DNA from 3 places in the Streptomyces sp. NPDC059092 genome. Region 1 is predicted to be linked to each of the others. Evidence: riboswitches for the same ligand, from Rfam matches in the RefSeq annotation. Region 1 holds a riboswitch; each other region holds the start of a gene.

Evidence for each region. Region 1 has a riboswitch for cobalamin ahead of ACFXPL_RS21790 (ribonucleoside-diphosphate reductase subunit alpha). Riboswitches for the same ligand answer to the same signal wherever they lie in the genome.
Region 2: it holds a riboswitch for cobalamin, as region 1 does, so the genes downstream of both, ACFXPL_RS31530 (cobalamin biosynthesis protein) here and ACFXPL_RS21790 (ribonucleoside-diphosphate reductase subunit alpha) in region 1, are expected to answer to the same signal.
Region 3: it holds a riboswitch for cobalamin, as region 1 does, so the genes downstream of both, metE (5-methyltetrahydropteroyltriglutamate--homocysteine S-methyltransferase) here and ACFXPL_RS21790 (ribonucleoside-diphosphate reductase subunit alpha) in region 1, are expected to answer to the same signal.

Annotation. Positions count from the first base shown of each region.
Region 1 covers NZ_JBHZEJ010000038.1:1,623-9,264, forward strand. Annotated here, with positions in the region: gene ACFXPL_RS21775 (GntR family transcriptional regulator) at 1-749, shown strand, start outside; gene ACFXPL_RS21780 (carbon starvation CstA family protein) at 944-3,166, shown strand; gene ACFXPL_RS21785 (YbdD/YjiX family protein) at 3,163-3,381, shown strand; cobalamin riboswitch at 3,540-3,682, shown strand; gene ACFXPL_RS21790 (ribonucleoside-diphosphate reductase subunit alpha) at 3,828-6,269, shown strand; gene ACFXPL_RS21795 (ribonucleotide-diphosphate reductase subunit beta) at 6,260-7,279, shown strand; gene ACFXPL_RS21800 (SDR family oxidoreductase) at 7,362-7,642, opposite strand, start outside.
Region 2 covers NZ_JBHZEJ010000076.1:18,030-25,671, forward strand. Annotated here, with positions in the region: gene ACFXPL_RS31505 (hypothetical protein) at 1-198, opposite strand, end outside; gene ACFXPL_RS31510 (alpha/beta hydrolase) at 723-1,850, opposite strand; gene ACFXPL_RS31515 (class II aldolase/adducin family protein) at 1,946-2,656, opposite strand; gene ACFXPL_RS31520 (anion permease) at 2,797-4,071, shown strand; gene ACFXPL_RS31525 (hypothetical protein) at 4,084-4,347, shown strand; cobalamin riboswitch at 4,467-4,587, shown strand; gene ACFXPL_RS31530 (cobalamin biosynthesis protein) at 4,624-5,631, shown strand; gene ACFXPL_RS31535 (cobyric acid synthase) at 5,628-7,223, shown strand; gene ACFXPL_RS31540 (putative cobaltochelatase) at 7,279-7,642, shown strand, end outside.
Region 3 covers NZ_JBHZEJ010000011.1:37,795-45,436, forward strand. Annotated here, with positions in the region: gene ACFXPL_RS09465 (response regulator) at 1-473, shown strand, start outside; gene arsB (ACR3 family arsenite efflux transporter) at 550-1,716, opposite strand; gene ACFXPL_RS09475 (ArsR/SmtB family transcription factor) at 1,707-2,021, opposite strand; gene ACFXPL_RS09480 (arsenate reductase ArsC) at 2,178-2,594, shown strand; gene metE (5-methyltetrahydropteroyltriglutamate--homocysteine S-methyltransferase) at 2,629-4,947, opposite strand; cobalamin riboswitch at 5,110-5,308, opposite strand; gene ACFXPL_RS09490 (SAM-dependent methyltransferase) at 5,633-6,556, opposite strand; gene ACFXPL_RS09495 (EF-hand domain-containing protein) at 6,553-7,089, opposite strand; gene ACFXPL_RS09500 (pyridoxamine 5'-phosphate oxidase family protein) at 7,421-7,642, shown strand, end outside.

The sequences.
Region 1 (7,642 bases):
CCGGTGCGCAGACCGAGGGCGGACCCGCCACCCGTACGGCCCGCGTACCCAAGTACTACCGCTTGAAGCGGCACTTGCTCGACATGACGGAGACGCTGCCGCCCGGGACGCCCGTACCGCCGGAGCGCACGCTGGCCGCCGAGTTCGACACCTCGCGCACGACCGTGCGCCAGGCGCTCCAGGAACTGGTCGTCGAGGGCCGGCTCGAACGCATCCAGGGCAAGGGCACCTTCGTCGCCAAGCCGAAGGTCTCCCAGGCCCTCCAGCTCACCTCGTACACCGAGGACATGCGCGCCCAGGGCCTCGAACCGACCTCGCAGCTCCTCGACATCGGCTATGTCACGGCCGACGACACCCTCGCCGGTCTCCTCGACATCACCGCGGGCGGGCGCGTGCTGCGGATCGAGCGGCTGCGGCTGGCGAGCGGCGAGCCGATGGCCATCGAGACCACGCACCTCTCCGCGAAGCGCTTCCCGGCGCTGCGCCGCTCGCTCGTCAAGTACACGTCTCTCTACACGGCGTTGGCGGAGGTGTACGACGTCCACCTCGCCGAGGCCGAGGAGACCATCGAGACGTCGCTGGCCAACCCGCGCGAGGCCGGGCTGCTCGGCACGGACGTGGGCCTGCCGATGCTGATGCTGTCGCGCCACTCGCTGGACGGGGCCGGTGAACCGGTGGAGTGGGTACGGTCCGTCTACCGCGGCGACCGCTACAAGTTCGTGGCGCGTCTCCAACGCCCGCGCCCGTGAAGCCATGAGCCCATGAACGAAATCCCGCCACGCCCGCATAAACCCACCGTGTGCGGGCAGTTCACGTACCGGGATATGGGCTGGTGGTGGCGTGTCCCGGGATGGTCCCCTAGATTTCCTGCGCGTTACGCATCACGTATGCCGCGTTGACGCGTCAGGCAGTACGCAGGTGACCAGTGAGGGGACGACTCGCCATGCCAGAGCCCGCACCGACCGACACCCCGTCGACGGACACCCGGCCGAAAACCACAGGTGGTCTCAGCCCGAGATCCCTCGTCATCTGGATCCTGGTCGCGCTGGTGGGCGCGGCGGGCTGGGGGGTGCTCGCCCTCTCCCGGGGCGAGGAGGTCTCGGCGGCGTGGATGCTGGCCGCCGCCCTCGGCTCGTACGCGATCGCCTACCGCTTCTACTCGCGCTTCATCGCGAACCGCGTCCTCAAGGTCGACAAGACCCGGGCCACCCCGGCCGAACGGCTCGACAACGGGGTCGACTTCCACCCCACCGACCGGCGCGTGCTGTTCGGCCACCACTTCGCGGCCATCGCGGGCGCGGGGCCCCTGGTCGGTCCCGTACTCGCCGCCCAGATGGGATATCTGCCCGGCACCATCTGGATCGTCGCGGGCGTGATCTTCGCCGGGGCCGTCCAGGACATGGTGACGCTGTTCTTCTCCACCCGCCGCGACGGCCGTTCCCTCGGCCAGATCGCCCGGGACGAGATCGGCCCCTTCGGCGGCGCCGCCGCGCTCATCGCCGTCTTCATGATCATGATCATCCTGCTGGCCGTGCTGGCGCTGGTCATCGTCAACGCCCTGGCGCACTCGCCGTGGGGCGTCTTCTCCATCGCCATGACCATCCCGATCGCCCTCTTCATGGGCGTGTACCTGCGGGTGCTGCGCCCCGGCCGGGTCAGCGAGGTCTCGCTCATCGGGGTGGCACTGCTGCTGCTCGCCATCGTGGCGGGCGGCTGGGTCGCCGAGTCCTCGCTCGCCGACACCTTCACGCTGGAAGCGGGCACGCTGGTCATCTGGATGATCGCGTACGGCTTCCTCGCCTCCGTACTCCCGGTGTGGATGCTGCTGGCGCCGCGCGACTACCTGTCGACCTTCATGAAGGTCGGCACGATCGTGCTGCTGGCGCTGGGCGTCGCGATCGCGCTCCCGACACTGAAGATGGACGCCGTCACCGAATTCGCGAGCCGCGGTGACGGCCCGGTCTTCGCCGGGTCCATGTTCCCGTTCGTCTTCATCACCATCGCGTGCGGCGCGCTCTCGGGCTTCCACTCACTGATCTCCTCGGGCACGACCCCGAAGATGATCCAGAAGGAGACCCAGATCCGGATGATCGGTTACGGCGCGATGCTGACCGAGTCGTTCGTCGCGATCATGGCGCTGATCGCCGCCTGCATCATCGACCCCGGCCTGTACTTCGCGGTCAACTCCCCCGCCGGTCTCATGGGCGGTACGGTCGAATCCGCGTCGCAGGCGGTCGCGAACCTGGGCTTCACCATCTCGCCCGACCAGCTCGCCCAGGCGGCGAAGGACGTCGAGGAGACGAGTCTGCTGTCACGGACCGGCGGGGCGCCGACCTTCGCCCTCGGCATGGCGGAGATCTTCTCGTCCGTCGTCGGCGGCACCGCAATGAAGGCGTTCTGGTACCACTTCGCGATCATGTTCGAGGCGCTGTTCATCCTCACCACGGTGGACGCGGGGACGCGCGTCGGGCGTTTCATGCTCCAGGACATGCTCGGCAACGTGTACAAGCCGATGCGCCAGGTGAGCTGGAAGCCGGGCGTCTGGTTCGCCAGCGCGGTCGTGGTCGGCGGCTGGGGCTACTTCCTCTGGGTCGGCGTCCACGACCCGCTGGGCGGCATCAACCAGCTCTTCCCGCTCTTCGGCATCGCCAACCAGCTCCTGGCGGCGGTGGCGCTCGCCGTCTGCACCACGCTGCTGGTCAAGTCCGGCCGCCTGAAGTGGGCGTGGGTGACGGCCGTACCGCTCGCCTGGGACGCCGCCGTCACCCTCACCGCGAGCTGGCAGAAGATCTTCTCGGGCGACCCGAGGGTGGGCTTCTTCACCCAGCGCGACGTGTACCAGTCGGCGATCGACCGGGGCGAGGTGCTGGCCCCGGCCAAGACCATGGACGACATGCACACCGTCGTCACCAACTCCACCGTGGACGGGGTCCTCTCGGCCCTCTTCGCGGTCCTCATCCTGGTGGTCATCGCGGACGCGGGACGGGTCTGCTTCAAGGCGATCCGCGCCCCGGAGGCCGTCCGGCTGGTGGAGGCCCCGTACACCGAGTCCAGGATCGTCGCCCCGGCCGGAATGATCCCCACCCAGGAGGAGAAGGCGGAGCTGGCCGCCGCCGAGGCCGCGACGGTCCGTGAGAGCGTCCCGGCGGGGACGGGCCCGGCATGAGCGGACTCCGGAGCCGGACGGAGCCGGTACGGCACGTGGCCCGGCGGATCCGCTGGTACGTGCGCGAGTTCACCGGCGAGTCGGCGTACGAGCGCTACGTCGCCCACGCCGGCGCCGGTGACCCGGCGGGGGAGGTCATGACCCGCCGCGCCTTCGAACGCAGCCGCACGGACGCCCGCGAGGCCGACCCGCGCGAGGGCTTCCGCTGCTGCTGAGCGCTTGCCGAGGCCCCGATGAGGCCTCGTGGGGCCCTTTCCGAGGCCTCATCGGGGCCTTTCCCAAGCCTCACCGGGCCCTCGCCGAGGCTCTGCCGAGCCGCCGCTGATCTCGTACCGCGGCGACGTACGACACAACATCTGGGGGGTGGCGCACCGCGCGCCCCCCAGATGTATGCTCGACCTCGCTGTCGACGCAGGGGAATCCGGTGCGAATCCGGAACTGTCCCGCAACGGTGTACTGTGGCGCACTTTGTCGCGCCCTCCAGTCCGAACACCTGCCGGCAGCGCGTCCGGCTCGACCGAACCGGACGCCCAGACGTCCGGGCCTCGCGGTTGGGCCGGTGGACGCGGCGCGGTGTGCTGCCCTGCGATGGCGGGGGTACGTCCGTGCGCGCGGACCCGTGCTTCCCCGTGGCCCAGAGCCGAGCGAGGGAGAGCACCACGTGACCATCGCGCCAGCGGATCCGGTTTCAGCACCGACCGACCAGCGGACGGAGGCCGAGCAGCGGCCCGGAGCCGCGCAGGCACCGGCGGCCGACGCCCCCGGCACCGCGCTGCTGCGGACCCTGACCGAGCTGACCGCCGATCTGCCCGACGCCGACCCGGGCAGGATCGCCGCCGCCGCGCTGCGCGGCCGCAACGCCCGTTCGGACGAGGCCGAGTTGCGCGAGCTGGCCACGGAGGCGGCGGCCGGACAGATCTCCGAGGACCCGGCCTACTCCCGTCTCGCCGCCCGGCTGCTCACCCGTACGATCGCCGACGAGGCGGCGTCCCAGGGCGCCGTGTCGTTCGCCGCGTCCATCGCCGTCGGTCACCGCGAGGGGCTGATCGCGGACCGTACGGCCGCCTTCGTCACCCGCCACGCCGACCGCCTCGACGCGCTGATCGACCCGGCGGGCGACGACCGTTTCGGCTACTTCGGGCTGCGTACGCTCTACAGCCGCTATCTGCTCCGGCACCCGCTCACCCGTCAGGTGATCGAGACGCCCCAGCACTTCCTGCTGCGCGTCGCCGCCGGGCTCGCCGAGGACGAGAGCGCGCACGCGCTGGACGAGGTCGCCGCGCTCTACCGGCTGATGAGCCGGCTGGACTACCTCCCCTCCTCCCCCACCCTCTTCAACTCCGGCACCCGCCACCCGCAGATGTCCTCCTGCTACCTGCTGGACTCGCCGCTGGACGAGCTGGACTCGATCTACGACCGCTACCACCAGGTCGCGCGGCTGTCGAAGCACGCGGGCGGCATCGGGCTCTCGTACTCCCGTATCCGCTCGCGCGGTTCACTGATCCGGGGGACGAACGGCCACTCCAACGGCATCGTCCCGTTCCTGCGGACCCTCGACTCCTCCGTCGCGGCCGTCAACCAGGGCGGCCGGCGCAAGGGAGCGGCCTGCGTCTATCTGGAGACCTGGCACGCGGACCTGGAGGAATTCCTCGAACTGCGCGACAACACGGGCGAGGAGGCGCGCCGTACGCACAACCTCAACCTCGCGCACTGGATCCCCGACGAGTTCATGCGCCGGGTCGAGTCGGACGGCGTGTGGTCGCTGTTCTCGCCGGTGGACGTGCCCGAGCTGGTCGACCTGTGGGGCGACGCGTTCGACACCGCGTACCGCGAGGCGGAGGCCGACGGTCTCGCCCGCAGGACCATCAAGGCCCGTGAGCTGTACGGCCGGATGATGCGCACCCTCGCGCAGACCGGCAACGGCTGGATGACCTTCAAGGACGCGTCGAACCGTACGGCGAACCAGACCGCCGAGCCCGGCCACACCGTCCACTCCTCCAACCTCTGCACGGAGATCCTGGAGGTCACGGACGACGGCGAGACGGCCGTCTGCAACCTCGGCTCGGTCAACCTGGGCGCGTTCGTGGACGCGGCCACCGGCGAGATCGACTGGGAGCGGCTGGACGAGACCGTCCGTACCGCCGTGACCTTCCTCGACCGGGTCGTGGACATCAACTTCTACCCGACCGAGCAGGCGGGCCGCTCCAACGCCAAGTGGCGTCCGGTGGGCCTGGGCGCGATGGGGCTCCAGGACGTCTTCTTCAAGAAGCGGCTGCCCTTCGACTCCCCCGAGGCCGCCGCGCTCTCCACCCGGATCGCCGAGCGGATCATGCTCGCCGCGTACGAGGCGTCCTGCGGCCTCGCCGAGCGCAACGGCCCGCTGCCCGCCTGGTCGAAGACGCGTGCCGCGCGCGGGGTGCTCCACCCCGACCACTACGACGTGGAGCTGAACTGGCCGGAGCGCTGGGAGGCGCTGCGCGCCCGGGTGGCGAAGAGCGGCATGCGCAACTCCCTCCTCCTGGCCATCGCGCCGACGGCGACCATCGCGTCGATCGCGGGCGTGTACGAGTGCATCGAGCCGCAGGTCTCGAACCTGTTCAAGCGCGAGACGCTCTCCGGGGAGTTCCTCCAGGTCAACTCCTACCTGGTGGACGAGTTGAAGCGGCTCGGCGTCTGGGACGCGCAGACGCGCGAGGCGCTGCGCGAGTCGAGCGGTTCGGTGGCGGGCTTCACGTGGATCCCTGCCGAGGTACGGAAGCTGTTCCGTACGGCGTGGGAGATCCCGCAGCGCGGACTGATCGACATGGCGGCGGCCCGTACGCCGTTCCTGGACCAGAGCCAGTCGCTGAACCTGTTCCTGGAGACGCCGACCATCGGGAAGCTCAGCTCGATGTACGCGTACGCCTGGAAGAAGGGGCTGAAGACGACGTACTACCTGCGCTCGCGCCCGGCGACCCGGATCGCGCGCGCGGCGGGCGGACAGCCGGTGCCGGCCCCCGCGTCCGCCCCGGCCCCCGCCCCCATCCCCGTACAGGCGACCCCGGCCGACGAGGCGATCGCCTGCTCCCTGGAGAACCCCGAGTCCTGCGAGGCATGCCAGTAATGACCACCGAGAAGAATCTTCTGGACCCGGGCTTCGAGCTGACGCTCCGCCCCATGCGTTACCCGGACTTCTACGAGCGCTACCGCGACGCGATCAAGAACACCTGGACGGTGGAGGAGGTCGACCTCCACTCAGACGTCGCCGACCTGGCCAAACTCTCCCCCGGCGAGCAGCACATGATCGGCCGGCTGGTCGCGTTCTTCGCGACGGGCGACTCGATCGTCTCGAACAACCTGGTGCTGACGCTCTACAAGCACATCAACTCCCCGGAGGCGCGGCTCTACCTCTCGCGCCAGCTCTTCGAGGAGGCCGTACACGTCCAGTTCTATCTGACGCTGCTGGACACCTACCTCCCGGACCCCGCGGACCGCGCGGCGGCCTTCGACGCGGTCGAGGAGATCCCGTCGATCCGCGAGAAGGCGCAGTTCTGCTTCCGCTGGATGGACTCGGTGGAGAAGATCGACCGCCTGGAGTCGCAGGCGGACCGGCGCCGCTTCCTGCTCAATCTGATCTGCTTCGCGGCGTGCATCGAGGGCCTGTTCTTCTACGGGGCGTTCGCGTACGTCTACTGGTTCCGCTCGCGCGGCCTGCTGCACGGCCTGGCCACGGGCACGAACTGGGTCTTCCGCGACGAGACCATGCACATGAACTTCGCCTTCGAGGTCGTGGACACGGTCCGCAAGGAGGAGCCGGAGCTGTTCGACGACGCGCTCCAGCAGCAGGTCACGGACATGCTGAGGGAAGCGGTGGAGGCGGAGCTGCAGTTCGGCCGCGACCTGTGCGGCGAAGGACTGCCGGGCATGAACACGGAATCGATGCGCGCGTACCTGGAGTGCGTCGCGGACCAGCGGCTCCAGCGGCTCGGCTTCCCGCCGGTGTACGGATCGCAGAACCCGTTCCCGTTCATGGAGCTCCAGGGCGTGCAGGAGCTGACGAACTTCTTCGAGCGCCGCCCGTCGGCGTACCAGGTGGCGGTGGAGGGCACCGTCGGCTTCGACGACGACTTCTAGGCCGCGGGCCGGTCACGCCGGGTCCGGGGCGGGGGAAGTCCCCTGCCCCGGACCCGGATCTGTCCGTCCGTCACTCACTCACTCACCAGGGCAGCGGATGGTGACTCAGGTCCTCGTCCGCCGTGACCGCCGTACCCGTCGGACCGCCGGGCGGCAGGGTGGCCATCCGGATCGGCAGCAGCGCCCCCTCCGCGGCGGTCAGCGCGCCCGCGTGTCCGTTCTGATCCGTCGCGACGGACCCGGGCGAGACGGCGTTGACGAGGATCCGCTCGGAGCGCAGCTCGTTGGCGTACGTGACGGTGAGGGCGTTCAGCGCGGCCTTCGAGGAGTTGTAGGCCAGCAACTGCGGAAAGGCCCGGTTCG
Region 2 (7,642 bases), on a different contig from region 1:
CACGCGGGCCGCGTCGGCGAGCACGGCCCTCGCCTGCCGGGCCAGCTCCGCCTGGGGCGGAGTTCCCTGGGGCGGCCGGGGGGCCGGCCGGCCGCGCCCCTCGGTCACCGCCCGCCGGGCCGTGGCCAACGGCGCCGCGCGGACGAGTCGGAGTGTGGAGTTGCGCGCCAATTGCTCATCAGGCTTTCGGGACGTCACGGGGGCAGTCTTCCCGGTGACTGCCCGAAAGCCCAAACGGAACCCCTTTCGGCGGTACCGGAACGGCGGAAGTGGCCCCTTGTGCGCAGCGGTCTCACCGGTGCGGAGGAGGCGGCGTACGACTGTTCGGGGAGGTGGGGAGGGCGGCGGTCCGGGGCGGGCCGGCGGATGGCGCGGTGCGCGCGGGGGCGCGAAGGCGGCGCAAGGAGTCCAAGCGGAGGCGCGCCGGGGCGGCCCGGCGGCACCCGTGTCCGCGCCGTGCCCGCCGGGCCGGGGCACGCGGCCAGGACCCGGGTGCGGGCACAGGGTGCGGGACGGGCGACGGGTACGGGCGCAGGACGCGGAAGGAGGCGAGAGCACAGGGCCGCGCGAGGTGCGGGAGGGGAGGCGGGCGCGGAGGCGCCGGGGCGGCCCTGCGGCACCCGCGTCCGCGCCGTACCGCCCGGACCCGCGTCCGCGCCGCAACGCGTCCGCGTCCGCGCCGTGTCGCCCGGAGCCGGGCGGTACGGCGCGGGGCGCCGGTGCTACATGAGCGGGGTGAGGAAGCGGCGGAGCGTCTCCTCGTACCCGTCGGGATCCGCGTTCCACATCGCGGCGTGCGGGGCGTGCGGGACGGTGTGGAGGGCGATCAGCCCCGGCCGGTGGGCGGCGAGTTCGCGCGAGGGGTTCCAGGACGCGATGGTGTCGTCGGGGCCGTGGAAGATCAGCGTCGGTACGTGCAGATTGCGCGGGTCGGCGGCTTCCAGCAGCCGGTCGCCGTGCAGCCCCGTCCGGCCCTGGGCCGCCCGCACGGCGAGCGGCAGCAGGGGCCCGGGGATCCGGCGGGCGGTGGCCAGGGCCCGCAGGGTGGCCTCCCAGTCCAGCACCGGCGAGTCGAGTACGAGTCCGGCGATGCGCTCGCTGAGGGCGGAGTTCGCGGCGGCGTGCAGGGCCATCGAGGCGCCGGTGGACCAGCCGTGCAGGACCACGCGCTCGGCGCCCAGCCGGACCGCGTGGCGGATCGCCGCGTCGAGGTCGCGCCACTCGGAGTCGCCGAGGTGGCCGAGGCCGTCCGGGGAGCGGGGCGCGCCGGGGTCGCCCCGGTAGGCGAGGTCGAGGACGGGCAGGCGCTGGGCCGCGAGGAATTCCATCACGTTCAGGGGGTGCTCGCGGGTGGTGCCGAGACCGTGCACGGTGATCACCCAGGTGCCCCGCGGCCCCGGCACGAACCACGCGGGCAGCGAGCCGAGTTCCCCCGGGATCCACATGTCCTGGTGGGCGAGGCCCAGTGCGGTGCCGGGGTCCCCGCTGTGCACCTGTGGGGTGAGCCGTACGCGCCTGCCCGGGACGAGGGCGCCGCGGGTGACCCGTACCAGCCGGCGCACCACGGTGTCGGCCGGGTGCGGCACGCCGTCCAGGACCGGTCCGACGACGGCGTGCACGCCGGGTCCCTCGATCCCGTACGTTCCGGGGCGCAGGGAGGCGAGCGAGCGGGTCAGGGTGACCTGTCCGGCGGCCGTGGCGTGCACGGTGATCTTCGGGTCGCTGGGCAGGGGCCGCCCCGGCGGTGCCTTGAGCGCGGCATCGCTGGCGTACCGGCCGGCCGCGACCGCAGCCGCGCCGACCCCGAGCACTGTGGTGACGGCCGCTGCCGTCGCTGTAGCCGGGCGCACGCTCCCAGTGTCTCCACCCGCGCCGGACCCGGCCAGCGGGCGGGGGCCGTCGGGGGCGGCGGGCTGGCCCCGCCCCACTCGGCCTCACGGCGGGGTCAGCCCCGCTGGCCGTAGCCGCGCAGCTTCTCCCCCACCTCCCGCACCTGTTCCTCCGACAGCAGCGAGGGACGGTGTCCCGGCACCGCACTGGCCGTGAGCCACAGGCGGCACATCCATTCGAGCTGGGCGGTGCGGTCGTACGCCTGGGCGAGGGTGTCGCCGTACGCCACCGTTCCGTGGTTCCGCAGCAGGCAGGCCGTACGGTCCACCAGGGCCTCGCCCATCCCGCGGGCCAGCTCCTCCGAGCCGTACAGCGCGTACGGGGCGACGCGGACGGGGCCGCCGAGGGCCGCCGCCATGTAATGGATCAAGGGGAGTTCGGTGACCAGGGTGGAGACCGCGGTGGCGTGCACGGCGTGGGTGTGGACCACGGCGGTCGCGGGCGTGTCGCGGTAGACGGCCAGGTGCAGGGGGAGTTCACTGGTGGGCGTGAGAGTGCCGAGGACCTGCCGTCCGGCGAGGTCGACCGCGATCGCGTCGCCGGGTGCGAGCCGGTCGTACGGGACTCCGCTCGGGGTGACGAGGACCAGCTCGCCGACCCGGACGGAGACATTGCCGGAGGTGCCGACGACCAGCCCCTCCGCGGCCGTTCTGCGGGCGGTGTCGACCAGCTCCGCCCAGGCCCGTTCCAGGGCGCCCCGCCCGACCGCCGATTCGCCCTGCCCGCCGGTCCGTTCACCGTGTTCGCCGGTCCGCTCATCCGTCATACGCCGATCCTGCCAGGCGTCGCGGACATCTCCACCGGGTGGGTCACCGTGCGGACCCACCCAGTTCATCTTCCGTTCACCCTGACTCCCTACGTTCACCGTGGCCACCGACGTCGAACGATTGCCTGGGTCCTGGGTCAATGGAACACATCACGCTGCTGCTCGCGATTGTGATCGTGACAGCTCTCGTGTTCGATTTCACGAACGGTTTCCACGACACCGCCAACGCGATGGCGACGACCATCTCGACCGGCGCTCTGAAGCCCAAGGTCGCGGTGGGTATGTCCGCGGTCCTGAATCTCGTCGGCGCGTTCCTGTCCGTCGAGGTCGCCAAGACGATCTCCGGCGGGCTCATCAACGAACAGGGCATCAGAACAGAAGTGATCTTCGCGGCGCTCGTCGGCGCCATCCTGTGGAATCTCTTCACATGGCTGCTCGGACTCCCGTCCAGCTCCTCCCACGCGCTCTTCGGCGGGCTGATCGGCGCCACCCTGATGTCCGTCGGCGCCTCCGGCGTCAACGGCGGCGTCGTCGTCACCAAGGTCCTGATCCCCGCGCTCGCCGCCCCCGTGGTCGCCGGCCTCGCCGCCCTGCTGGCGACGAAGCTGACGTACCGGATCGGCCGCGCCACGGACGACAAGGCCACCGCCAAGGGCTACCGGGTCGGGCAGATCGCCTCCGCCGGGCTCGTCTCCCTCGCCCACGGCACCAACGACGCGCAGAAGACCATGGGCGTCATCACGCTCGCCCTGGTCACCGGCGGTGTCCTCGCCCCCGGCTCCAACCCGCCCCTGTGGGTCATCGTCTCCGCGGGCATCGCGATCGCGCTCGGCACGTACCTCGGCGGCTGGCGCATCATCCGCACCATGGGCACCGGCCTCACCGACCTCCAGCCGCAGCAGGGCTTCGCCGCCCAGACCAGCGCCGCGACGGTCATCCTGGCCTCCTCGCACCTGGGCTTCTCGCTCTCCACCACACAGTCCTGCTCCGGCGCCGTGATGGGCGCGGGGCTCGGCCGCAAGGGCGGGGTGGTGCGCTGGTCCACGGCGACCCGGATGTTCGTCGCCTGGGGGCTCACGCTGCCGGCCGCGGGGCTGGTCGCCGCCGGCGCCGAGTTCCTGACCGGCCAGGGCGCCTGGGGCATCGTCGTCGTCGCGGTCCTGCTGGTCGCCGGTTCCGCCGGGATCTGGCTCGCCTCGCGCCGCCGTCCGGTCGACCACACCAACGTCACCGCCGAGCCCGCCGCCGGCACGGGCCTCACCGCCGAGCCGGCCGGAGTGGTGACCACCGCCATCGCGGCCGTCACCCCGCCTCCCCCGGCGGGCGCCGCCGGCCAGGACCTCTCGACCACCATCCCGGCCCCCGCGGCCACCGCCCCGGACCAGGCCGAACCGGCCCGCCCCGCCACGGTGTAAGGAAGCGACCCTATGAACATCGACTGGGCAGCACTCGGCTCCGTCTTCGGCGTCAGCCTGGTGGCGACCGTCGCCCTCGTGGGCCTCTTCACCCTGGGCATCGTGGGCCTCGCCAAGCGGGGATCCACGGCGGCACCGGGCCCGGCCGGAACCTCGGCCGCCGCCTCCACACCCGCCACCGGACCCGCGCCGCTCGCGGCCCGCGCCGGCGCCTACCTGTGCTTCGCGCTCTGCGTCGGGGCCGTCGCGTACGGGATCAGCCTCATCGTGGCCTGACCCCGACCGCGGTCCGCACAGGAGCCCCGCATCGGCCGACCGGTCCGATGTGGGGCTCCGCACACTGTCCCGTCGCAGGTCAAGGATGAGTTGACGGGTGTTGCGGAGCGTGGTGGACTTCCGGGGCCATTGACGACGGCAGCAGAGGAAGCCGGTGCGAATCCGGCGCGGTCCCGCCACTGTCACTGTGAGCCTCGCCTCCAGGAGCCAGGAACTCTCGCCGTCGCACTACGAACGTCGAACCGGGGCGCGGACCCTGAGTGAGGACACTTCGCCATGCCTGGCTGCGGTTCCGCCGCGCGCGGCGGCTCAGCCGCCCCTGCCGCCGAGCGGGTCTTCGCGTACGGCGCCGCCCTCGGCCTCCTGGGCGACCGGCTGTTCGGCGATCCGCGCCGGGGGCATCCGGTGGCCGCCTTCGGCCGGGCCGCGGGGGCCGTCGAGCGCGCGCTGTGGCGCGACCACCGAGGCTGGGGCGCGCTGCACACCATGGTCTGCGCCGGAGGCGCCGCCGGGGCCGCGGCACTGGCCGCCGCCGGGGTACGCCGTCACCCCGCCGCCTCCGTGGCGCTGACCGCGGCGGCCACCTGGGCCGTGGTCGGGGGCGCCTCGCTGGGCCGCGAGGCGCGGGCCGTCGGCGCGGCGCTGGCCGCCGGGGACCTCGAAGGCGCCCGGGAACGTCTGCCGAACCTGTGCGGCCGTGATCCGTACTCCCTGGACGAGGCGCAGATCGCGCGCGCCGTCGTGGAGTCCGTCGCCGAGAACACCTCCGACGCCGTCGTGGGCGCGCTGGTGTGGGGCGCGGTCGCCGGGGCGCCGGGGCTCGTCGGGTTCCGCGCCGTGAACACGCTGGACGCGATGGTGGGTCACAAGAGCGACCGTTACCGCCGGTTCGGCTGGGCGTCGGCCCGTCTCGACGACGTCGTGGGGTGGCCGGGGGCCCGGCTGACCGCCGCGCTGGCCGTCGTCGCCGGGGAGGACGGGCGCGGCGCGCTGCGGGCCGTACGGCGGGACGCGCACCGGCACCCGAGCCCCAACGCGGGCCCCGTGGAGGCGTCGTTCGCCGGGGCGCTGGGCGTACGGCTCGGCGGGACGCTCGCGTACGGCGGGCGCGTGGAGCACCGCCCCGTCCTGAACGGCACGGGACGCCCGGTCGGGGTCCCGGACATCGAGCGCGCCGTACGGCTGGCCCGCCGGGTCAACGTGCTCGCCCTCGCGGCCTGCGTCACGGCCCGTCTCGGGTACGGCGCGGTGCGCGGGATCAGGACCACCAGGAGGCGTGGATGAGCCGGAACAGCGGGCGTGCGGGGCGCGGCGGAGGGCTGCTGATCGCCGGCACGACCTCCGACGCGGGCAAGAGCGTCGTCACGGCGGGGATCTGCCGCTGGCTGGTGCGCCGGGGCGTGAAGGTCGCGCCGTTCAAGGGCCAGAACATGTCGCTGAACTCGTTCGTGACGCGCGAGGGCGCGGAGATCGGGCGCGCCCAGGCGATGCAGGCGCAGGCCGCGCGGGTGGAGCCGACCGCGCTGATGAACCCCGTGCTGCTGAAGCCGGGCAGCGACCGCAGCAGCCAGGTGGTGCTGATGGGCAAGCCGGTCGGGGAGCTGAGTGCCCGTGGATTCTTCGGGGGGTCCGGGGGGCCGGCCCCCGGGAAGGCGCTGCACGGCGGCCGGCAGGAGGCGCTGCTCGGGCCCGTGCTGGAGTGCCTGGAGGAGCTGCGGTCCACGTACGACGCCGTGATCTGCGAGGGCGCGGGCAGCCCGGCCGAGATCAATCTGCGCCGCACCGACATCGTGAACATGGGTATCGCGCGGGCCGCGCGGCTGCCGGTGGTCGTGGTCGGGGACATCGACAGGGGCGGGGTCTTCGCCTCCTTCTTCGGGACGACCGCGCTGCTGAGCCCGGAGGACCAGGCGCTGGTCGCGGGGTATCTCGTCAACAAGTTCCGGGGCGATGTCTCGCTGCTGGAGCCGGGGCTCGACATGCTGCGCGGGCTGACCGGGCGGGCCACGCTCGGGGTGCTGCCCTTCCGGCACGGTCTGGGGATCGACGAGGAGGACGGGCTGCGGGTCTCGCTGCGCGGCGCCGTGCGCGAGTCGGTGGTGGCTCCCCCGTACGGCGAGGACGTGCTGCGGGTCGCGGTCTGCGCCGTACCGCTCATGTCGAACTTCACCGATGTGGACGCGCTGGCGGCGGAGCCCGGGGTCGTGGTGCGGTTCGTGGACCGTCCCGAGGAGCTGGCCGACGCGGACCTGGTGATCGTGCCGGGCACGCGCGGCACGGTGCGGGCGCTGGCGTGGCTGCGGGAGCGCGGGCTGGCCGACGCGCTGGCCCTGCGGGCCGCCGAGGGCCGCCCCGTGCTGGGCATCTGCGGCGGCTACCAGATCCTCGGCGAGCGGATCGACGACGAGGTGGAGTCCCGGGCGGGCTCGGTGGCCGGGCTCGGACTGCTGCCCGTACGGGTCAGGTTCGAGCGGGAGAAGACCCTCGCGCGGCCGGCCGGGGTGGCCCTCGGCGAGCGGGTCGAGGGGTACGAGATCCATCACGGCGTCGCGGACGTGCGCGGCGGGGACGCCTTCGTCACGGATCCGGAGGGGCGGGCCCTGGACGGCTGCCGGTCCGGGGCCGTCCAGGGCACGCACTGGCACGGGGCGCTGGAGAGCGACGCGTTCCGGCGGCGGTTCCTGACGGAGGTGGCGCGGGCGGCGGGCCGGCGGTTCGTGCCCGCGCCCGGAACGAGCTTCGGCGCACTGCGCGAGGAACAGCTCGACCTGCTCGCGGACCTCGTCGAGGAGCACGCGGACACGGCCGCGCTGCTGCGCCTGATCGAGGAGGGCGCCCCTGCCGGGCTGCCGTTCATCCCTCCGGGGGCCCCGTGAGCACCGTGGAACGCCGCCCGGTCATCGATGCGTCATTCGAAGGAGCGATCAGCCTATGAGCACCCCTTTCCCGTTCACCGCCGTGGTGGGCATGGACGATCTCCGTCTCGGTCTGCTGCTGAACGCGGTCAGTCCGGCGGTCGGCGGCGTCCTCGTACGGGGTGAGAAGGGCACGGCGAAGTCGACGGCGGTACGGGCGCTGGCCGCCCTGCTGCCCGAGGTGCCGGTGGTGACGGGGTGCCGGTTCAGTTGCGACCCGGCCGCGCCGGATCCGCGCTGCCCCGACGGGCCGCACGGGGGCGCGTCCGCCGAGGCGCGGGCCGCGCGGATGGTCGAGCTGCCCGTGGGCGCGTCCGAGGACCGGCTCGTGGGGGCGCTGGACATCGAACGCGCCCTGTCGGAGGGCGTGAAGGCGTTCG
Region 3 (7,642 bases), on a different contig from region 1:
ACGGGCTGGAGGCGCTGCGCAGACTGACCCGCCCCGGCACCGTGAATCCGCCGAAGGTCGTCGTGGTCACGACATTCGACGACGACGAGTACGTCCAGCGCGCCCTGAGCGAAGGCGCCTCCGGCTTCCTGATCAAGGACTCCGGCCCCGCCCTGCTGGTCGAAGCCATCAGAGCCGCCGCCTCAGGCGAGGCACTGGTCAGCCCGGCCATCACCGTACGGCTGCTGCGCCGCCTCAGCAGCGCCGTTCCCGCGACCCGGGAGCCGGACACCGCGCTCTCCGCACGGGAGAAGGATCTCGTACGTCTGGTGGCCAGAGGGCTGACCAACGCGGAGATCGCCACCGAACTGTCCATCTCGGTGGGCACGGTGAAGACCCATCTCGGCAACGTGCAGATCAAGCTGCCTGCCCGTAACCGGGTGGAGATCGCCGCCTGGGCCTGGGAATCCGGCCTGGTCGACGGGAGACGGTAGATCCCGTTCGCGCCGTCCGCAGGCTGTGTACGGTCACGCGGGCCGGCCGCCGGCCCGGCAGGGGGGCGGAGCCGCGTCAGCTCTCCGCCCGGGCCGTGACGAGCGCGTTCGCCCGGAACTTCGCGCGCCAGGCCAGCGCGACATGGACCAGGCCGATCAGGACCGGGACTTCGATGAGCGGGCCGACGACTCCGGAGAGCGCCTGGCCGCTGCTGACGCCGAAGGTGGCGATGGCGACCGCGATGGCCAGCTCGAAGTTGTTGCCCGCCGCCGTGAACGCCAGCGTGGCGGTGCGGTCGTAGGCGAGACCGATCGCCCTGCCGAGCAGGAAGGTCCCGAAGAACATGACCGCGAAGTACACCAGCAGCGGCAGCGCGATGCGGGCGACGTCCATCGGCTGCGAGGTGATCGTCCTCCCCTGGAGTGCGAAGAGGATGACGATCGTGAACAGCAGCCCGTACAGGGCCCAGGGGCCGATCTTCGGCAGGAACGCCGCCTCGTAGCGCTCGCGGCCCGCCCTCTTCTCGCCGATCCGGCGGGTGAGGAAGCCGGCCAGCAGGGGGACGCCGAGGAAGACGATCACGTTGAGCGCGATGTGCCAGAGGGGAACGTCCAGGCCCTGGCCGTCTCCCAGGCCCAGCCACCGGGGCAGCAGGTCGAGGTAGAACCAGCCGAGCACGCCGAACGCGACGACCTGGAACACGGAGTTCAGCGCGACGAGGACGGCGGCGGCTTCGCGGTCGCCGCGGGCCAGGTCGTTCCAGATGATGACCATGGCGATGCAGCGGGCCAGGCCGACGATGATCAGACCCGTGCGGTACTCGGGCAGGTCGGGCAGGAAGATCCAGGCCAGCGCGAACATCACGGCCGGGCCGGCGATCCAGTTGACGACCAGCGAGGACACCAGCAGCCCGCGGTCGCCGGTGACCGAGTCGAGCCGGTCGTAGCGGACCTTGGCCAGGACCGGATACATCATGATCAGCAGACCGGCCGCGATCGGCAGGGAGATCCCGCCGATCTCGACCTTGGCCAGGGCGTCGTCGAGCCCGGGGATCATGCGCCCCAGACCCAGGCCAGACGCCATGGCGAGCAGGATCCAGACGGCCAGGAAGCGGTCGAGCGTCGAGAGCCGCGCGACGACGGTGTCCGTGCCGGGAGCGCCGGGAGTGCTGGGCGTGGCGGGTGCGGCGGGCGTGGTGCTCCCGGGGCTCCCGGATGTCGGTTCGGCGCCGGTCACGGGCAGGTCCTCTTCGTATCCGCGCTGCGGGTGGCGCGGGCGGTGGCGGCGAGCGCCGTGAAGGAACCGGCCACGGCTTCGAGGACCTCGGGCCTGAGCTTGTAGTACGTGAACCGTCCGCAGGGTTCCGTCTCCACCACCCCGGCCTCGCGCAGCACCCGCAGGTGGTTGGAGAGGTTGGTCTGCTTGGCGCCGGTCTCCTCGACCAGGTGCGTCGTGCAGAGCGTCTCGCGGGCGAGCAGGGTGACGATCCGGAGCCTGAGGGGGTCGGACAGAACCCGGATCAGGTCAGTGTCGACTGAAGTCATCATGGGCTGATACTTTCACATCAGTGGTGGCTGATGTCACCAGGCGGCGGATTCCCGTCGCGAGTTGCGCGGGACCCGAGTTGCGCGGGACCCGAGTTGCGCGGGACACGAGTTGTGCGAGATCGAGTTGCGCGAGATATGAGAAGGAGAGACCGCCAGATGTCCGTCAAGCCCGCTGTGCTGTTCGTCTGCGTCCACAACGCCGGCCGTTCCCAGATGGCCGCCGCCTGGCTGACCCACCTGGCCGGAGACCGCGTCGAGGTGCGCTCCGCCGGCTCCGACCCCGGCGACGCGGTCAACCCGGCCGCGGTCGAGGCGATGGCGGAGGTCGGCATCGACATCTCCGCCGAGACCCCGAAGATCCTCACGGCCGGCGCCGTCGAGGAGTCCGACGTCTGCGTCACCATGGGCTGCGGCGACACCTGCCCGGTCTTCCCCGGCAAGCGCTACCTCGACTGGGCCCTGGACGACCCGGCGGGCCGGGGCGTCGAGGCCGTACGCCCCATCCGTGACGAGATCAGGAAGCGTGTCGAGGACCTGATCGCCGAGATCGCGCCGGGACCGGGGCGCCCGTAGGTGCCCCGGCCCCGGCCCTCCGCGTGCCGCTCGGTCAGGACGCGGGCAGTTCGCCGCGTACCGTACGGGCGGCGGCGACCAGGTTCTCCAGGGACGCCCTGGTCTCGGGCCAGCCGCGGGTCTTCAGGCCGCAGTCGGGGTTGACCCAGAGGCGTTCCGCGGGGATGGCCTCCAGGCCCTCGCGGAGCAGGGCGGCGGCCTCGGCCGCGTCGGGGACGCGCGGGGAGTGGATGTCGTACACGCCGGGGCCCGCCTCGCGGGGGTAGCCGTGGGCGGCGAGTTCGCGGGCGACCTGCATGTGGGAGCGGGCGGCCTCCAGGCTGATGACGTCGGCGTCGAGGTCGTCGATGGCCTGGACGATGTCGCCGAACTCGGCGTAGCACATGTGGGTGTGGATCTGGGTGTCCGGGCGTACGCCGCTGGTGGTGAGGCGGAAGGACTCGGTCGCCCAGTCCAGGTAGGCGGCGCGGTCGGCGGCGCGCAGGGGCAGGGTTTCGCGCAGGGCGGGTTCGTCGACCTGGATCACCGAAGTCCCGTCCGCTTCGAGGTCGTTGACCTCGTCGCGGAGGGCGAGGGCGACCTGGCGGGCGGTGTCGCCGAGGGGCTGGTCGTCGCGGACGAAGGACCAGGCCAGCATGGTGACGGGCCCGGTCAGCATGCCCTTGACGGGGCGGTCGGTGAGGGACTGGGCGTACGAGGTCCAGCGCACCGTCATCGGTTCGGGGCGGGAGATGTCCCCGGCCAGCACCGGCGGGCGGACGTAGCGGGTGCCGTAGGACTGCACCCAGCCGTGCTGGGTGGCGAGGTAGCCGGTGAGCTGTTCGGCGAAGTACTGCACCATGTCGTTGCGCTCGGGCTCGCCGTGGACCAGGACGTCGATCCCCGTCTTCTCCTGGAAGGAGATGACCTCGCCGATCTCGGCGCGGATGCGCTCCTCGTAACCGGCCGTGTCGGTCCGTCCGGCGCGCAGGTCGGCGCGGGCCGTGCGCAACTCGTCGGTCTGCGGGAACGAGCCGATGGTGGTCGTCGGCAGCAGCGGCAGTCCGAGGTGGGCGCGCTGGGCGGCGGCGCGCTCGGTGTACGGCTGGGAGCGGCGGCCGTCGGCGTCGGTGACGGCGGCGGTCCTGGCCCGTACGGCCGGGTCGTGGGTGAGCGCGGAGTCCGTACGGGAGGCGAGGTCGGCCCGGTTGGCGGCGAGTTCGGCGGTGATGGCGCCGGTGCCCCGGGCCAGCCCCTTGGCCAGGGTGACGATCTCGGCGGTCTTCTGCCGGGCGAAGGCGAGCCAGCGCAGGACCTGCGGGTCGACGTCCCGTTCCACCGTGGTGTCGAGCGGTACGTGCAGGAGGGAGCAGGACGCCGCCACGTCGACCCGGGCGGCGAGGCCGAGGAGCGTGGCGAGGGTGGCGAGGGACTTCTCGTAGTCGTTGATCCAGATGTTGCGGCCGTTGACGACGCCCGCGACGAGCCGCTTGCCGGGGAGTCCGCCTGCGGCGGCGAGGTCGTCGAGGTTGGCTGCCGCCGCGTCGGTGAAGTCGAGCGCCAGGCCGTCGACCGGGGCCTTCGCCAGGACGGGGAGCGCGTCGCCGAGCCGGTCGAAGTAGGAGGCGACCAGCAGCTTGGGCCGGTCGGCCGAGCCACCGAGGTCGCGGTAGGCGCGGGCGGCGGCGTTCAGCTCGGCGCGCGTACGGTCCTGGACCAGCGCGGGCTCGTCGAGCTGCACCCACTCGGCGCCGGCGGCGCGCAGGTCGGCGAGGACCTCGGCGTAGACGGGCAGCAGCCGGTCCAGCAGGGTCAGCGGCTCGAAGTCGCCCGCGACTCCGGGGGCCGGCTTGGAGAGCAGGAGATACGTGACGGGGCCGACCAGGACCGGGCGGGCGGTGTGCCCGAGCGTCAGGGCCTCCGTCAGCTCGGCGACCTGCCGGGTGGAGTCGGCGGTGAAGACGGTGTCGGGGCCGAGTTCCGGGACGAGGTAGTGGTAGTTCGTGTCGAACCACTTGGTCATCTCCAGCGGCGCGACATCCTGCGTGCCGCGCGCCATCGCGAAGTAGCCGTCGAGCGCGTCGGCGGTGACGGCCGCACGGTGCCGTTCGGGTACGGCGCCGACCATGACGCTGGTGTCCAGGACGTGGTCGTAGTACGAGAAGTCGCCGGTCGGCACCTCGTGGACGCCCGCGTCCACCATCTGCCGCCAGTTGGTCCGGCGCAGGCCGGTCGCCGTCTCCCGGAGGGCTTCCGCGGTGACGCGGCCCTTCCAGTACCCCTCGACGGCCTTCTTCAGTTCCCGGTTCGGGCCCTGGCGGGGGTAGCCGTACACGGTGGCCCGTGCTGCCGCGGCTGCGGACTTCGTTGTCACGGAAATCTCCTTCGCGAGATGACTCCTGAACATCCCGGGGACGGGACGCGAGCGCGAAGGGGTGACGAAACCCGACGTTCGGTGCGGCGCCTCGGGCGCGCTCGTCCGTCCGGTATGTACGCCGACCCGCCCACGAGGTCACCGGGATATCCGCACGCGATCGGTCGCGTACGGGCAACGGGCAGGTCTTCGGACTCGCGGGCACGTCTGCCGAGGCAGACACCTACTGGCCGTCGCTTCCCGGATCCGGCCGGATCCAGTGCGTATGACGGCGGTCGTTCCCGCTCACCGCTGCGGGGCAGTCCCGGATTCCCACCGGGTTCCCTCTTACGACGCGTCTGCCTGGAGGGCAGGGCGAACCAGCTGCACCCGCCAGGCTAGAGCGTGGACACCCCCTTGGCCGAATGCGTTCACATTCCGGAATGTGACATGGGCCACGGAATCGTGTCGCGGAGCGGAACGGAGCGCGGCATCCTGGACCTGACCGGCGTTCCGGAGGAAGGGGACGCGGGATGGAGGGGCGCGTCGGCGTGACGACCGGTAGCGGGCCTGGACGGGCCGGCGCCCGTCTCCTCGGTGGTCCGATCCTCGGCCTGCTCCCATGGATCATCTTCGCCGTGGTGCCGGGACCGGACCGGAGACGTGAGCGCCGCCGCCCGCTCGGCATGATCGGTCCGCGGTGACCTCATTCGTGTCCGGTCCTCGGGGCGGGCGCCTCCGCGAAGATCCAGCGGTTGGCCGCCAGCGCGTCGTTCGGCTCGGGGAGCGGACCGCGCCCGTGGAGGCGGGTGAAGTCGAACGGCGAGCGGACCGAGACCGACCAGCCCCACCGGGCGAGGTCGGCGGCCGACGCGGGGCGCGGATCCGGGTCGAAGAGGGACGGCAGGTCGATGTCGATCCGCGCCTTCGTCGTCGTGTAGACCGCACTGGCACGTACGTCCGCCCCCTCCAGGTTCTTGATCTCGTACGCCAGCGTGCTTCCGGGCGCGCTCAGCCGGTCCACCGTCGCGATGAGGTGCCGCTCGGCCGCCGCCGGGAGGTACAGCAGCAGCCCCTCGACGAGCCAGGCGGTCGGTACGGCCGGGTCGAAACCCGTGTCGGTCAGCGCGTCCGCCCAGTCGAGCCGGAGATCGGCCGCGAGCGGTCTGCGCTCGGCCACGGGGACGGCCCCCGCCCCGTCGAGTACGGCCTGTTTGAAGGCCATCATGCCGGCGGTGTCGATCTCGTGGATCACACAGCCGGGCGGCCAGCCGAGCCGGAACGCCCGGGAGTCCAGGCCCGCGCCCAGCAGCACCACCTGGCGCACGCCCGAGTCCGCCGTACGGAGCAGATGGTCGTCCAGGACCCGGGTGCGCAGGGCGAAGTACCGGCCGAGGCGGCCCCAGAGCGGGTCCGCGTCCCCTCCGGGCACCTGGTCCGGCCGGACCGGCCAGCCGGCCGAGGCCGGCGCCGCCCGGACGAAGCGCTCCGCGAACTCGTCCCGCGCCAGGGCGTCGGGACGGTGGGTCTCGATGGCGCGGGCGGCGGCCACCATGAGTGCGGTCCGGCCCACGCCCTGCGCCACACCGGGGTTCAGCTCCGGGGCCGTACCGTCGAGGGACCGGGTCACAGCACCACACCCGCGGTCAGGTGGTCCCCGGCGATGCCGGCCTTCTCGGGGCGGTAGAAGTCCCTGATGGCCTCCGCCCAGGCGTCCACCGCGACACGGTCGTCGTCCGTGGGTTCCAAGGCGTCGAACAGGGCGTGGATGTTGGGCCGTTGGAAGCCGACGCCCCTCATCAGACCCACGAAGACGGGACGCGTGACGAGGCCGTCGTCCTCCAGGGAGCCGAGACCGGCGAACGCTTCGGCGAAGGCGTCGATCGTCTCCTCGAACCGCTCCGGCGTCAGCACACAGGCGGTGAACTCCTCCTGGCCGACCCGCCCGTCGCCGTCGGCGTCCAGTTCGGTGACGAGGGTCGTCCAGTACCGGTGGAAGGCGTCGAGCAGCGCGCGCTTCCTGGCGTCGGGGGCCGTGGGCACCGCCCCGACCACCCGGCTGCCCATCAGCGCGAAGTCGCCGGCCTCCAGAAAGCCGTTCCCGTCCGCGTCGAACAGCGAGAAGACGAGGTGGACACGGTGGGTCGCCTCAACGGTACGCATGGCGCTCTCCTCTGCTTTTCGGTCTCGGGCCGCTGCCCCCTCACTATCCGGGCGGGGCGGGCGCGGCGGAACGGAAAGGCCGTCGCGTGCACACGAACGAGGGCAATGCGCCGGGCGGTGCATGAAGTACCGCTGTTCTGGAAAGCGACGGCGTTCCGCCGGGCCTGCGGCGCCCCGTCCCCGGGGTGTCCGGGTGGGTACCGGCATCGGCGTGGGCATCGGCGTCCGGTTCTCCGCACGTAGCATCGACGCGTCAACGCACCGGCGGACGGCGGCGCCGCTCCCGCCGCCGCTGCTCCGCTCCCCGTACTTCCACCGAGAGACTTCCACCATGGCATCACGCGCCCTGCTTGCGGATCCGGCCTTTCTCGCGTTCTGGGAGGAGCGGCACGTGTGCCTGCTCGCCACCCGCCGCCCGGACGGCACCACGCACCTGGTGCCCGTCGGAGTGACCTACGACCCGCGGGCCGGGATCGCCCGCGTCATCACCGGGGGTGGGACGGCGAAGGCCCGGAACGTCATCGCGGCGGGACCTGACGCGCCGATCGCGGTC